DNA from 2 places in the Streptomyces sp. NPDC007095 genome. Region 1 is predicted to be linked to the other one. Evidence: predicted binding sites of a transcription regulator. Region 1 holds the regulator's gene; the other holds the start of a gene.
The links. The regulator HrcA, encoded in region 1, represses chaperone genes, less so after heat shock. The targets are predictions, from matches to a motif close to TTNGCACTCNGNNNNNCNGAGTGCNAA.
Positions count from the first base shown of each region.

Region 2: groES (co-chaperone GroES) is a predicted target of HrcA. The motif match lies at 5,799-5,825, and genes of this name have one in related genera.

Region 1 is NZ_JBEYFS010000089.1:2,804-10,724, reverse strand. Features, by position in the region: gene ABZ656_RS27940 (S41 family peptidase) at 1-1,595, opposite strand, end outside; gene ABZ656_RS27935 (hypothetical protein) at 1,641-2,222, opposite strand; gene ABZ656_RS27930 (VOC family protein) at 2,334-2,726, opposite strand; gene ABZ656_RS27925 (16S rRNA (uracil(1498)-N(3))-methyltransferase) at 2,888-3,628, opposite strand; gene ABZ656_RS27920 (nitronate monooxygenase) at 3,625-4,713, opposite strand; gene dnaJ (molecular chaperone DnaJ) at 4,825-5,961, opposite strand; gene hrcA (heat-inducible transcriptional repressor HrcA) at 5,962-6,984, opposite strand; gene ABZ656_RS27905 (MBL fold metallo-hydrolase) at 7,211-7,921, shown strand, end outside.
Region 2 is NZ_JBEYFS010000053.1:1,995-9,915, reverse strand. Features, by position in the region: gene ABZ656_RS19640 (hypothetical protein) at 1-91, shown strand, start outside; gene ABZ656_RS19635 (Uma2 family endonuclease) at 151-729, shown strand; gene ABZ656_RS19630 (YciI family protein) at 873-1,229, shown strand; gene ABZ656_RS19625 (RNA polymerase sigma factor) at 1,332-2,591, shown strand; gene ABZ656_RS19620 (methyltransferase domain-containing protein) at 2,632-3,819, opposite strand; gene ABZ656_RS19615 (polysaccharide deacetylase family protein) at 3,930-4,859, shown strand; gene ABZ656_RS19610 (polysaccharide deacetylase family protein) at 4,856-5,635, shown strand; gene groES (co-chaperone GroES) at 5,970-6,278, shown strand; gene groL (chaperonin GroEL) at 6,408-7,921, shown strand, end outside.

The DNA of each region.
Region 1 (7,921 bases):
GAGGGGGTGGTCGCGGCCAGGGTGATCAGATGCGGCCGGGAGCCCCCGACGAAGGCCAGGTCGAAGACGTGTTCGTCGTAGACGGGGTCGAAGGAGCGGGCCGAGAGGAAGGCGAGGTGCTTGCCGTCGAGGGTGAACGCGGGCGCGTAGTCGCGGAAGCGGAGCGGGGTGGCCTCGGTCACCGACAGGTCGGCGGTGTTGGCCAGCTTGAGCTGGCGCAGCGGGCGCGGGCCGGGGTGCGACCAGGCGAGCCAGGCGGAGTCCGGCGAGAAGACGAGCCCGGAGACCTCGCCGTCCTCGCTCCGGTCGACCTCCCGCACCTCCCCGGTCTCCCGCTCGACGAGCAGCAGCCGTCCGTCGTGCGAGGCGACGGCGGCGCGGCTGCCGTCGGGTGCCATGGCGAGCCCGAGGACCCGTCCCAGCTGTCCGGCGGCGAGCCGGCGCGGAGTCGCTCCGGGCGCGAGACCGGTCGCCGGGGCGAACTCCAGCGCGTCGTCGCCCGCCGCGTCCGTCACCCACACCACGTACTCCTCGCCCTCCACCCGGAAGGCGCGGGGCAGCCGGGCGCGCACACCGGGCCGGGCGGCGAGCGCGCGCGCCGGTCCGGAGCGGTGGGTGACCCAGTGGACGGCGCCGCGCACGGAGACCGCGCTGCCGCGTCCGGTGTGGTCGGGGGCGGCGGCCGAGAACCAGCGGGAGGCGCTCACGGGGTGCGGCTGCTGGTCGACGCGCTGTCCACCGAGGCGCAGGTCGAGCCGGCGCGGCTCGGCGCCGTCCAGGTCGTCGAGGAGCCACAGTTCACCGGCGGACGCGTACACGACCCGGGCGCCGTCGGTCGCAGCGTGCCGGGCGTAGAAACCGTCGATCGGCGTGTGCCGGCGCAGATCGGACCCGTCGGCGAGGGAGGAGTAGAGCGCTCCGACGCCCTCGTGGTCGGACAGGAAGGCGACGCGCTCTCCCACCCACAGGGGGTATTCGAGGTTCCCGTCCAGGTCCTCGTGCAGCCGTACGAACTCGCCGGCCCCCACCCCGTCGCCGCCGGCCCTGCCGATCCACAACTTGCCCGCCGTACCGCCCCGGTACCGCTTCCACCAGGCGGCCTCGCGCCCCATGGGAGCGGACAGCAGCAGCACACCCGGGTCGCCGTGGACGACATCGCCGACCGGCCCGTACGGCAGGGTGGTCGCGGGGCCGCCGTCGAGCGGGACGGCCCGGGCCCAGCTGCGGCGCAGGCTGGCCTGGCCCTGGGTGCTGAGCGCGAGCACGCGCCCGTCCGGGGTCCAGCCACGCACCTGGGTCTTCGAACTCCCCCAGTACGTCAGCCGCGTGGACGGTCCGCCCTCCAGGGGCGCGGCGTGCACCTCGGGCGCCCCGTCGCGCGTCGACGTCCAGGCGACGGTCGTACCGTCCGGGGAGATGCGGGGGTGGTTCACCGGCATGTTGTCGGCGCTGACCCGCCAGGCGCGACCGCCGCCGTCGAGCGGGGCGATCCAGACGTCGTCCTCGGCGGTGAAGGCGACCAGCTCGCCGTGCAGATGCGGAAACCGGAGATACGCGGGCGATACCGACGACGCGGACGATGCAGACTGAGTCACCCGATCACCCTATGCAGCGACGGCTGCGCCCGACAGGGGTTTGGATCACTTGCCCTGGGAGGGCCAGCAGGTGGGATCGCCCTTGCACCACATGGTCTTGGTCACGGTGACGGTGGTGGTGGGGCCCGGGCGGTGGTAGGTGGGCGCGTTGTAGGTGGGGGGCGTGTACGAGGGTGTGCTCGGGGCGTTGCAGTTGCCCAGTACGTTCACGTGGAACCACTGCTTGCCGCCGACCTTGGCCGTCAGATCCCCGCGGACACACTTGCCCTCGACCTCACGGGTGACCTTCCCGGTGATGGTGATCTCCCGCCGGTCCTTGGTCTGCCCCCGGCAGTCCACCTCCACCACGGAGGGCGTGGAACTCGAGGCCGACGGTGTGTGCCCCGGGGTGTAGGCCTTGTTCCCGCCGCCGTACGACCCGGTGCAGCTCAGGTACTGCACGTCGACATGCTGCCGCTGGAGCTCCGCGGTCCCGGCCCGGTCGGTCGTGTACGCCACCGCGGAGGCGCTCAGGCCACCGACCGGTTCGCACGCGGCCACCCCGAAGGCGCTCACCACGGCGAGCCCGGCCACCATCGGTCCCCGACGGCCCGTCACCAGTCGTCTCGCCAGTCGTCGAATACGCATCAATGCCCCCATAGACGGCAGAGTGCCACTGTCCCGGGCGTCGCGGTAGACCCCATACGGCCACTACACACCCGCGTGCGCCCCTGTCGAACGCATATGCGTGAAACTGTGTCAGGTCCGCAGGAGGAGCCACTCCTGAAGTTCCACCAGGTTGCCCTCGGGGTCCTTGAGGTGGGCGACCCGCATCCGGTCCGTCATGAAGTCCGGGCCGTGGACGAGGACGGCGCCGCGCGAGGTGATGGCCTCGCAGTAGGAGTCCAGGTCATCGACGCGCAGGACCACCAGGGAACGGTGACCGCTCGCCGAGTCGCCCAGTTCACCCAGTATCCGGGCCATCATCGCGCGGTCCTGGAGCGCGATGCCCGCCGAACCGACGGTGGGACTGAACTTCTCGTACGGCCCTTCGGCCGCGCCCGACTGCGGCTTGAGGCCGAGGACCTCCGCGTAGAAGCGGTAGCAGACCGGGAAGTCCGAGACGAGCAACCGTACTTGGGCGAGTTCCAAGGCGTCCCCCCGTGGGCGTGGCGCGCGGGCGTGCGTGTCGCGGTTGGCGCGCGGGCGTGCGTGTCGCGGTTGGCGCGCGTGTCGTACATGTCGCGGTTGACGCGCGTGTCGTACATGTCGCGGTTGACGCGCGTGTCGTACATGTCGTGGTTGGCGTGGTTTCAGGACCAGCGGCCGGTGCGCCCGAGCAGCAGCGCGGTCGCCGCGGTCCCGGCGGTCGAGGTACGCAGCACGCTACGCCCGAGCCGGTACGCCTTGGCACCCGACTCCGCGAAGAGCGCCAGCTCCTCGGGAGAGACGCCTCCTTCCGGGCCGATCACGAGCACGATCTCGCCCCGCTCGGGCAGTTCGGCCGTGGCCAGGGGTTCGACGCCGCTCTCGTGCAGAACGGCCGCGAAGTCGGCTTTGGCGAGAAGCGCAGCAACCTGCTTGGTCGTCGCCGCGTCCGCGACCTCCGGGAAACGCACCCGGCGCGACTGCTTGCCGGCCTCCCGGGCCGTGGCCCGCCACTTGGCGAGCGCCTTCAGACCCCGCTCGCCCTTCCACTGGGTGATGCAGCGGGAGGCGGCCCAGGGGACGATCGCGTCGACGCCGGTCTCGGTCATGGTCTCGACGGCCAGCTCGCCCCGGTCGCCCTTGGGAAGCGCCTGGACGACGGTGACACGGGGCTCCTCCACCGGCTCCTCGGCCACGGAGTCCATCTGGACGATCAGACGGTCCTTGCCCTCGGTGGCGACGACCACGCACTGGGCCCAGCGCCCGGCCCCGTCCGTGAGGACGACGTCCTCGCCGGGGTTCAGCCGCTTCACGGAGACGGCGTGCCGCCCCTCCGAGCCGTCGAGGACATGCCGTCCGGCGCCGTCCGCGTCGAAGTGCTCGACCACGAACACGGGTGCCGTCATCGGACCTCACCCCCCGCTTCCCCGGCGGCCGACAACGCTGTCCTGGCCGCCTCGAGCTCCGCGCTCAGCACCTCCACCAGCTGCCCGGCGGGCAGCTCGCGCGCCATGCGGTGCCCCTGCCCCGCCCACAGCGCCATGCCCTGCGCGTCGCCCGCCTTGGCGGCCGCCTTGCGCAGCGGGGAGGTGAGGTGGTGGACCTCGGGGTACGCGGCGGGCGCGTACGGGCCGTGCTCACGCATGAAGCGGTTCACCAGGCCGCGCGCCGGCCGCCCGGAGAACGCGCGCGTCAGCTCCGTCCGGACGAACAGCGGGTTGGTCAGCGCCTGCTTGTGCACGGCGTTGGCGCCGGACTCCGGGGTGGCGAGGAACGCGGTGCCGAGCTGTGCCGCGTTCGCGCCCGCGGCGAGCACCGCGGCGATCTGGCTGCCGCGCATGATGCCGCCGGCGGCGATGATCGGAATGTCCACGGTCTCGCGGACCTGCGCGATCAGCGACAACAGCCCGATACCCGTACCGTCCGTCTCCGGGTTGTCGCGGTGGGTGCCCTGGTGGCCGCCCGCCTCCACACCCTGCGCGATGACCGCGTCGGCGCCGGCCCGCTGGACGGCGAGGGCCTCCTCGGCCGTGGTCGCGGTGATCACGGTGAGGGTGCCGGCGCGGCGCAGGGAGTCCAGGACGTCGGGGCTCGGGATGCCGAAGTGGAACGAGACCACCGGCACCGGGTTGTCGTGGAGGACGGCGAGCTTGGCGTCGTAGCCGTCGTCACGACCGCTGTCCGGTTCACCGAGTTCGGTCTCGTACCAGGAGGACTCGCCCGCGAGCTGGTGGGCGTAGACCTCGACCGCGGCGGGGTCCGCGTACTCGGGCTGCGGCATGAACAGATTGACCCCGAAGGGGCGGCCCGTGAGCCCGCGCAACTGCTTGATCTCCTGGTACATGCCGTCGGCGGTCTTGTACCCGGCGGCGAGGAACCCGAGCCCGCCCGCCTCGGACACGGCGGCCGCGAGATGCGGGACGGAGACGCCGCCCGCCATGGGGGCCTGCACGATCGGGTGGGGGAAGAGATCGGTCAGTGCGGTGGACATGACGGCATGTTGTCACGTCCTCCGAACAAGTCCGAATCGGGCCTTCCGCCTGGCATAGGCCACCGGAACGGACGGTCGAGCGCCTGGGGGCGGAGCCCCCAGGCGCACCCGTCAGCGACCGTTGAACGCGTCCTTCAGGCGCGAGAACAGGCCCTGCTGCCCGGGCTGGAACTGCCCGGTGGGCCGCTCCTCCCCCCGCAGCTGCGCCAGCTCCCGCAGCAACCGCTCCTGCTCGGGATCGAGCTTCGTGGGCGTGGTCACCTCGACATGCACGATGAGGTCACCCCGGCCGCCGCCGCGCAGATGCGTGACACCCCGCCCGTGCAGCGGGATCGACTGCCCGGACTGCGTGCCCGGACGGATGTCGACCTCCTCCAGCCCGTCGAGGGTCTCCAGCGGCACCTTGGTGCCGAGCGAGGCCGCGGTCATCGGAATGGTCACCGTGCAGTGCAGATCGTCCCCGCGCCGCTGGAACGTGGAGTGCGGCAGCTCGTGGATCTCGACGTAGAGGTCACCGGCGGGACCGCCACCGGGCCCGACCTCGCCCTCGCCCGCGAGCTGGATCCGCGTGCCGTTGTCGACACCGGCGGGGATCTTGACGGTCAGCGTGCGACGCGACCGGACCCGCCCGTCACCGGCGCACTCGGGGCAGGGAGTCGGGACGACGGTCCCGAAGCCCTGGCACTGCGGACACGGCCGGGAGGTCATGACCTGCCCGAGGAAGGACCGCGTGACCTGGGACACCTCACCCCGCCCGCGACACATGTCACAGGTCTGGGCCGAGGTGCCCGGCGCCGCGCCCTCACCGTTGCAGGTGGCGCAGACGACGGCCGTGTCGACCTGGATGTCCTTCGTCGTGCCGAAGGCCGCCTCGTCCAGCTCGATCTCGAGCCGGATCATGGCGTCCTGGCCACGCCGCGTACGCGACCGCGGACCGCGCTGTGACGCCGTACCGAAGAAGGCGTCCATGATGTCCGAGAAGTTCCCGAACCCACCGGCGCCGAAGCCGCCCGCACCGCCGCCGCCCGACTGGGACAGCGGGTCGCCGCCGAGGTCGTAGACCTGCTTCTTCTGCGGGTCCGACAACACCTCGTACGCGGCGTTGATCTCCTTGAACCGCTCCTGCGTCTTCGGATCGGGATTGACATCCGGGTGCAGCTCGCGTGCGAGCCGCCGGAAGGCCTTCTTGATCTCGTCCTGGGACGCGTCGCGGCGCACGCCGAGTACGGCGTAGTAGTCCGTGGCCACTTAGGACTCCGCCAGGATCTGTCCGACGTACCGTGCCACTGCGCGTACCGCTCCCATCGTTCCCGGGTAATCCATGCGGGTCGGGCCGACCACGCCGAGTTTGGCTACTGCCTCGCCGCCCGAACCGTAGCCGACCGAGACCACGGACGTGGAGTTGAGTCCCTCATACGCGTTCTCGTGACCGATTCGCACGGTCATGCTCGAATCCCCGGCCTCACCAAGCAACTTGAGAAGCACGACCTGCTCCTCAAGCGCTTCGAGCACCGGCCGGATGGTGAGAGGGAAGTCATGTCCGAAGCGCGTCAGATTGGCGGTTCCGCCGATCATCAGCCGCTCCTCGGTCTCCTCGACGAGCGTCTCCAGAAGAGTGGAGAGCACCGTGGCGACCGTACCCCGGTCCTCCGCCTCGAACGCGTCCGGGAGGTCCTGCACGAGCTGCGGGACGTCCGCGAAGCGACGGCCCGCGACCCTGCTGTTCAGCCGGGCCCGCAGATCCGCGAGAGACGTTTCTCCGAACGGGACCGGACAGTCGATCATGCGCTGCTCGACCCGCCCGGTGTCCGTGATCAGCACGAGCATCACACGAGCAGGGGCGAGGGACAGCAGCTCCACGTGCCGCACGGTCGATCTCGTCAGCGACGGATACTGCACGACGGCGACCTGCCGGGTCAGCTGCGCGAGCAGCCGCACCGTCCGTCCGACGACGTCGTCGAGGTCGACGGCGCCGTCCAGGAAGTTCTGAATGGCCCGCCGCTCGGGCGCGGTCATCGGCTTGACGCCGGCGAGCTTGTCGACGAAGAGCCGGTAGCCCTTGTCGGTGGGGATCCGCCCGGCGCTGGTGTGCGGCTGGGCGATGTACCCCTCGTCCTCCAGGGCCGCCATGTCGTTGCGGACGGTGGCCGGGGAGACCCCCAGCCGGTGCCGCTCGGTCAGTGCCTTGGACCCGACCGCGACCGGCTCGTCGGTGCCGACATAGTCCTGGACGATGGCGCGCAGCACTTCCAGCCTGCGTTCACTGAGCATCGCGCACACCTCCAGCTGTCGACCCCTCGGCGCCTCGCTTGGCACTCAGCGCGTGCGAGTGCCAGCATTCCCCGGCCCAGTGTACGGCCGGTGGGTACGGCCCCGGCAAGGGCGGCCCCGCGATCTTGTGCAAGGTGCACGGACGTACACCGACGTGTCCTGTGATGTCACACCGTCCCTGCCCGCGATGTCGTACCGTCCACGCCCTCACCGCTAGCGTCGGCGTATGAAGGTGACTTGGGAAGAGGCAGGGTGGGAGCAGCTGACACCGCGGGTGGGGCGGCGGCGGCTTCCGGTCTGGGACTGCACGGTCGGGCTGGTCGTGGGCGAGGGCGGGGCGCTGATCGTCGACGCGGGGTCGAGCCTCGCGGAGGGCGCACGGTTGCGCGGGGAGGCGCAGACGCTCGCCGGCCGCCGTGTGACCTTCCTCGCGCTCACCCACCCCCACTTCGACCATGTCCTCGGCGCTGCGGCGTTCGCGGGCGCGGAGGTCCTCGTCGCGGGCGGCTCGGCCGAGGTGTACGAGCACGGGCGCGAGGAGCTGTACGCGGACGCGGTGCGGGGCGGGCTGGACGCGCGGGCGGCGGAGGACGCGGCGGACACCCTGGTGCGTCCCCGGCACTACGTGTGGGGCACCCGGCATCTCGAGCTGACCGGCGGCGTCGAGGTCCTGCTGGTGCGGACGGGCGAGGGCCACACCGCGCACGACCTCGTGGTCGTGGTGCCGGGCGACCCGACGGTGGTGTTCTGCGGCGACCTGGTCGAGGAGTCCGGCGAGCCCCAGGCGGGCCCCGACGCCGTACCGTCGCGCTGGCCCGGGGCCCTCGACCGGTTGCTCGACCTCGGCGGGGAGGACGCGCTGTACGTGCCCGGTCACGGGGCGGTCGTGGACGCCGGGTTCGTGCGGTCCCAGCGGGACGCGTTGGCCGCGCGTTTC
Region 2 (7,921 bases), on a different contig from region 1:
CGAGGCCCGCGCCCACGTCGGGCAGTTGCGCGCCGCCCTGCGCGCGGGGACCCGTACGGGGACCAGGACGAAGAAAGGAGCAGGCACATGACGACCTTGCAGCACGGTCCGCCCGTGACCGGGGCAGGATGGAGGGGAGGAGGCGACGCCGTGACCCCCAGCACTGCCGACCGGCCCCAGATGCTCGTCGAGGAATTCGAGGAGCTCGCTCGTCACGCGCCCGAGTCGGCGCGGCTGGAATTCCTGAACGGAAGGATCGGGGTCAAGCCCATGCCGGACGGCAATCACGCGCAGATCGTTGCCTGGCTCCTCAAGCGGTGCATGCAGTACCGCCCCGAACTCTTTCTCTTCCCGGAACAAGGTCTCCAGATCCAGGCGTACCGCAAGGGGCGCGCCCGGCCGGGCGGAGCACTGGCGCCCGAGGAGTACTTCGCCGGAAAAGGCGAGTGGGCCGAACCTGCGGGCGTCCTGATGGTCGTCGAGGTCACCTCGCACGACCGGGACGCCGACCGGCGTGACCGGATCGAGAAGCCCGACGGATACGCGGCCGCCGACATCCCCGTCTACCTCCTCGTCGACCGGGACACGGACAGCGTGACCGTGCACTGCGACCCCGAGGGCGGCGTCTACCGCTCGCTCACCACCCGGGCGTTCGGAGCGGTGATCGAGCTGCCGGATCCGGTCGGGTTCACGCTGGATACACAGAAGCTCAAGGACTTCGCCGACTGAACCGCAGCCGCCGCACCCCGCCGCGAGAAAAAAATCCAGAGAAATCCGGGGACGGTGTCGAAACCGGTGTCTCCCGTTCGACGCACGGGTGAGAGGCAGGGAGAAGCCCCGCCTCCGAGGCACCACGGACACGAGGAGTCACCATGCCGCGTTACCTGTCGCTGGTCCAGATCGACGAGAGCACCGCGCCCGCCGAGGGCCCGAGCCCGGAGCTGATGCAGCGGATGGGCGAGCTGATCGAGGAGATCACCAAGGCGGGGGTCATGCTCGACACCGCCGGGCTGACGCCGTCCGCCCAGGGCAAGCGGGTGCACTGGTCGGGCGGGCAGCTCTCCGTCACCGACGGGCCCTTCACCGAGTCCAAGGAGGTCGTCGGCGGCTACGCGCTCATGCAGTGCAAGGACATGGCCGAGGCCCTGGAGTGGACCAAGCGGTTCCTGAAGGTGCACGAGGAGCACTGGACGGTGACCTGCGAGGTGCGGGAGATCGCCGAGGGCTGAGCGGTTCCTTGGCCTGTGGCCGCCGCGGGTGTCTGATGGTGGGTTGTGGAAGAGCAGCAGCCCGCCGTCACGCCCGTCACACCGTCGGACCCGTCCGGGGCCATCAGAGGTGACGTCGAAGCCGTCGAAGCCGTGGAGACGATCTTCCGGATCGAGTCGCCCCGCATCATCGCCGGCGTCTCCCGCATCGTCCGTGACGTCGGCATCGCCGAGGAGCTCGCGCAGGACGCCCTGGTCGCGGCGCTGGAACAGTGGCCGCGGGACGGCGTCCCGGACAACCCGGGCGCGTGGCTGACGACCACGGCCAAGCGTCGTGCGATCGATCTCGTACGCCGCAGGGAGCAGTACGCGCGCAAGCTGGAGGAGGTGGGGCGGGACCTTTCGGTGACCGCCCCGCACCACCTCGACGAACCCTCCGACCCGGACGACATCGACGACGATCTGTTGCGGCTCGTCTTCACCGCCTGCCATCCCGTCCTCTCCGCCGAGGCCCGCATCGCCCTCACCCTGCGCCTGGTCGGCGGTCTGACCACCCCCGAGATCGCCCGCGCCTTCCTCGCCCCGGAGGCGACCGTCGCCCAGCGCATCGTGCGCGCCAAGCGGACCCTGGCGACGAAGGGCGTCCCCTTCGAGGTCCCCTACGGCCCGGACCGCGAGGCCCGCCTCGGGTCCGTACTCGAGGTCATCTACCTGGTCTTCAACGAGGGGTACGCGGCCACGGCGGGCGACGACCTGCTGCGCCCCGCCCTGTGCGAGGACGCGCTGCGACTGGCACGCGTGCTCGCCGAGTTGATGCCCAAGGAGCCCGAAGTGCACGGGCTGGTGTCCCTGCTGGAGCTCCAGGAGTCCCGCGCCGCCGCCCGCACCGGCCCCTCGGGCGAGCCCGTCCTCCTCAAGGACCAGAACCGGCGCCGCTGGAACCGCCTGCTGATCCGCCGCGGCTTCGCCGCCCTCGGCCGGGCGAGCGCCGGCACCACCGGACCCGCCGGCCCGTACGCCCTCCAGGCCGCCATCGCCGCCTGCCACGCCCAGGCGTACGCGTACGAGGACACGGACTGGCGGCAGATCGCCACCCTGTACGGGCTGCTGGCGGCCCTTTCCCCGTCTCCCGTGGTCGAGTTGAACCGCGCCGTCGCCGTCTCCATGGCCGAGGGCCCCGCCGCGGCGCTGGAGATCGTCGACCGTCTGACCGGTGAACCGACCCTGCGCGACTACCACCTGCTGCCCAGCGTCCGCGGCGACCTGCTGGCCCGCCTCGGCCGTACGGCGCAGGCCCGCGCGGAGTTCGAACGAGCCGCGGGCCTGGCCCGCAACGAACGGGAACGCGTGCTGCTGGAGACGCGGGCGCGGGACTGCGGCTAGAGGACTGCCGACAGGGGGACTCCTGCCAGGGCGACAGGACCTAGGAGGCGTGCCGCTGGGCCGGGTGGCCGAGCAGCATCGTCGGTGCCCCCGCGACCCTGGTCAGGAAGACGGTGGCCGAGTGGGGGCCGTGCGACTTGGGCAGGGCCTTCTTGCGGAGTTCCTCCGGCTCGACCGCCGACCCCCGCTTCTTCACCGTCAGCACCCCGACCCCCCGCTCCCGCAGCAGCGCCTTCAACTTCTTCACGTTGAAGGGGAGTCGGTCGGTGATCTCGTAGGCGGAGGCGTACGGCGTCGGGCGCAGTTCGTCCGCCGTGACGTACGCGATCGTCTCGTCGACGAGCCCGCCGTCGACTTCCTCGGCGACCTCGGCGACCAGATGGGCGCGGATGACGGCGCCGTCGGGCTCGTACAGGTAGCGCCCGACCTCGCGCACCGCGGGGTCGGGGAGGCCGCGGCCGCGCAGCTCGCGCGGGCCGGGCAGCAGGGTGGCCCGCACCAGCCCCGGCTCGGTGCCGAACCACAGCACCGCCTCCTTCACGTCACCGGCGTCCGAGATCCACTCGGCCTCCGCCTCGGCGGGGATGGCCTCGTGGGGGATGCCCGGGGCGATCTTCAGCGCGGCGAGCGGGGCCTTCAGAGCCGTCGCGATCGCCCAGGAGAGCGGGGGTGAGTACGCCTCCGGGTCGAAGATCCGGCCGCGTCCGCCGCGCCGCGCAGGGTCCACGAAGACCGCGTCGTACGCCTGCGTGTCGACCTCCGTGACATCGGCCTCGCGCACCTCGATGAGGTCGGCGAGCCCGAGCGCATCGGCGTTCGCGCGCGCCGCCGCCACCGTCAGCGGGTCGCGGTCGACGGCGAGGACGCGGATCCCGGCGCGGGCCAGCGCGATCGCGTCGCCGCCGATGCCGGAGCACAGGTCGGCGACCGAGCGCACGCCCAGGGACCGCAGCCGCCGCGCTCGATGGGTGGCGACCGTGGTGCGCGTCGACTGCTCGACCCCGTTCGGGGTGAAGAACATCCGCTCCGCGTCCTCGGCGCCGAACTTCGCCGCCGCCCGCTGCCGCAGCCGTGCCTGCCCGAGTGCGGCCGAGACCAGTTCGGCCGGGTGGTCGCGGCGCAGCCGGGTGGCGACGGCCAGCTCCTGGGCCGGTTCGGTGCCGCGCACCTCGTCGAGCAGGGCGCGGCCCTCGGGGGTGAGGAGGGAGGCGAAGGAGACGTCGTTCACCGGCCCATTGTCGGTCAGTGCGGGCGGGTGTGGGCCAGTCGGTGGACGGTGCGCCCCCGGTCGCGGTGTCGGAGCCCCGGGCGCACGGTGGCCTGCAAGGATCCGACACCATGCGATCAGTACGACAAAAGTACAAAAACAACGCAAAGAGGGCGCGCGTCTGGGGCGGGGTCGCCGTCCTCGCCGTCGCCGCCCTCGCGTCCGGTTGCGCCGACGACGACACCAACGGCGCCCGTTCGGCCCAGGGGCCCCAGCAGGCGCTGCACGCGCCCCCGGCCCGCGCCCTCGACTCCTACGCCGCCAGAATCCGCGAGCAGCAGGCCGCCCGGGCCGTCGCGGCCAAGCACTGGGGGCTCACGAAGGTCCCGCTGGCCGCGCCGCCGGCCCCGGCGAGAAAGCCGGTCATCAGACCCCGCGACGGCTTCGAGGTCACCGATCAGGAAGAGCTCGGCCTGCCGCCGGTCTTCACGACCGTCCCCACCAAGGACAAGGTCGTCTTCCTCACCATCGACGACGGCTCCGAGAAGGACCCCGCGTTCCTCAGGATGATGAGCGACCTGAAGATCCCGTACACCGCCTTCCTGAGCAACTACCTGGTCAAGGACGACTACGGGTACTTCCGGAAGATGCGTGACCAGGGCGTCACCCTCAACAACCACACCCTCACCCACCCCTACCTGCCCGGGCTGTCGTACGAGGAGCAGCGGCACGAGATCTGCGGCATGCAGGACATCATGGAGAAGCAGTTCGGCAAGCGCCCGAAGGTCCTCAGGCCGCCCTACGGCAATTACAACCAGGACACCCTGCGCGCCGCCAAGTCCTGCGGCATCAAGTACGCGCCCATCTGGGACGAGGAGGTCTTCGTCGACCACTGGGAGTACCGCGACTGGGACCGCGACCTGCACCCCGGCGACATCGTCCTCACCCACTTCCGCGGCAAAGAGGACTGGGACGGCACCATGCCCGACATGATCCGCCGCTTCCTGAAGCTGGTCACCGACAAGGGGTACGCGGTGGCACGGCTGGAGGACTACCTGTGAGAACGCGGGCGCTGGTCGCGGGGGCGCTCACCGCGGCGCTCCTGACCGGCTGCACCGGCTGTGCCCAGTCCGTCGACCCGATCGAACGGCTTGGCAAGAAGGCCGCGCAGGAGGTGCGCAGGTCCAGGCCGAACGGGCCGACCCCGGCGACGTACCGCCGCTGGGGGCTGCCCACCCCGCTCGCCGCCCCGCCGCAGCAGCCCGCCCGGCCCGCCCTCCGCGGCGCGGCGCCGGGACTGGCTCCCGTCGTGGACCGCGTACCCACCCGCGACAAAGTGGTCTTCCTGACGTACGACGACGGTGCCGAGCGCGATCCGCGGTTCGTCGACATGGTCCGTGAACTGCGGCTGCCGGTCAGCATGTTCCTCACGGACAGTGTCGTCGGGCCGGGATACGGGCACTTCGCCCAACTGCGGACGGTCGGCGCGAGCGTGCAGAACCACACCCTCCATCACGCCTCGCTGCGCGGACTGCCGTACGCGGGCCAGCGGGCCGAGATCTGCGGCCAGCAGGAGAAGCTCAAGGCCCGCTTCGGTATCCGCCCCCGGCTCTTCCGTCCCCCCTACGGCGCCTACGACACCACCACGCTGCACGCCGCCTCCGATTGCGGGGTCGTGGCCGTCGTCCTCGGCCGGGAGCCCGACGCCCGCCGTCTGCGACCGGGTGACATCCTCTCCGGCTTCGAGGAGCCCAACCTCACGGAGGCGACGGTCAGACTCCTGCGACGCATCCAGGCGGAGGGCTTCACACCGGCACGCCTGGAGAACTACCTCTGACGATTCGGCTCGGGGAGGCATCGACTCGGGGAGGCATCGATCAGCCCGTCCGGTGTTCGAGGACGAGGCCGTTCAGGCCGATGGCGGGGGTCTGGGAGCGACAGCCCCCGGGCGCGCCGACACGCACGCCGGGTGCCCAAAACCCCACGCCACGCCGGACGCTTTGGCACTCCGCTTGACCGAGTGCTAATCGCGGTCATAGTCTCGGCCCTGGCACTCCCCCCTGGAGAGTGCCAATAGCGACGGGCAGGTCCGGCACCCGCGACGACGGATCCACCTGGTCGCCACCTCAGACAGTTAACCCCGTGAGATCTCCGAAGGGGGAGGTCGGATCGTGACGACCACCAGCTCCAAGGTTGCCATCAAGCCGCTCGAGGACCGTGTTGTGGTCCAGCCGCTGGACGCCGAGCAGACCACGGCTTCTGGCCTGGTCATCCCGGACACCGCGAAGGAGAAGCCCCAGGAGGGCGTCGTCCTTGCCGTGGGCCCGGGCCGCTTCGAGAACGGCGAGCGCCTGCCGCTCGACGTCAGCACCGGCGACATCGTGCTGTACAGCAAGTACGGCGGCACCGAGGTGAAGTACAACGGCGAGGAGTACCTCGTCCTCTCGGCTCGCGACGTGCTCGCGATCATCGAGAAGTAGTTCACCGAGCTTCACCGTTTCACCCAGTTTTGCAGTGAACTGCGCCCCTGGCCCCCGCGACCATAACCAGCCGGGCGTCGGGGGCGCGGTTCGTTCACCCCAGTTTTCCGAGAGGGCTGAATCGCTCCCATGGCGAAGATCCTGAAGTTCGACGAGGACGCCCGTCGCGCCCTCGAGCGCGGCGTCAACAAGCTTGCCGACACGGTCAAGGTGACGATCGGCCCCAAGGGCCGCAACGTCGTCATCGACAAGAAGTTCGGCGCACCCACCATCACCAACGACGGTGTCACCATCGCCCGCGAGGTCGAGCTCGACGACCCGTACGAGAACCTCGGCGCCCAGCTGGTGAAGGAGGTGGCGACCAAGACCAACGACATCGCGGGTGACGGTACGACCACCGCCACCGTGCTGGCCCAGGCGCTCGTCCGCGAGGGCCTGAAGAACGTCGCCGCGGGTGCCTCCCCGGCGCTGCTCAAGAAGGGCATCGACGCGGCCGTCAAGGCGGTCTCGGACGAGCTCCTCGCCACCGCGCGCCCGATCGAGGAGAAGTCCGACATCGCCGCCGTCGCCGCGCTGTCCGCCCAGGACCCGCAGGTCGGCGAGCTCATCGCCGAGGCGATGGACAAGGTCGGCAAGGACGGTGTCATCACCGTCGAGGAGTCCAACACCTTCGGCCTGGAGCTGGACTTCACCGAGGGCATGGCCTTCGACAAGGGCTACCTGTCGCCGTACATGGTGTCCGACCAGGAGCGTATGGAGGCCGTCCTCGACGACCCGTACATCCTCATCCACCAGGGCAAGATCAGCTCCATCCAGGACCTGCTGCCGCTGCTGGAGAAGGTCATCCAGGCCAACGCCTCCCGGCCGCTGCTGATCATCGCCGAGGACGTCGAGGGCGAGGCCCTGTCGACCCTGGTCGTGAACAAGATCCGCGGCACGTTCAACGCCGTCGCCGTGAAGGCCCCTGGCTTCGGTGACCGCCGCAAGGCCATGCTCGGCGACATCGCCACCCTCACCGGTGGTCAGGTCATCGCCGAGGAGGTCGGCCTCAAGCTCGACCAGGTCGGTCTGGACGTGCTGGGCACCGCCCGCCGTGTGACCGTCACCAAGGACGACACCACCATCGTCGACGGTGGCGGCAACTCCGAGGAGGTCGTCGGCCGGGTCAACCAGATCAAGGCCGAGATCGAGAACACCGACTCCGACTGGGACCGCGAGAAGCTCCAGGAGCGCCTCGCCAAGCTGGCCGGCGGCGTGTGCGTGATCAAGGTCGGCGCCGCCACCGAGGTCGAGCTCAAGGAGAAGAAGCACCGTCTGGAGGACGCCATCTCCGCGACCCGCGCCGCGGTCGAGGAGGGCATCGTCTCCGGTGGTGGCTCCGCGCTCGTCCACGCCGTGAAGATCCTCGAGGGCAACCTCGACAAGACCGGCGACGAGGCCACGGGTGTCGCGGTCGTCCGCAAGGCCGCCGTCGAGCCGCTGCGCTGGATCGCCGAGAACGCCGGCCTCGAGGGTTACGTCATCACCTCCAAGGTCGCCGAGCTCGACAAGGGCCAGGGCTTCAACGCCGCCACCGGCGAGTACGGCGACCTGGTCAAGTCCGGTGTCATCGACCCGGTCAAGGTCACCCGCTCCGCCCTGGA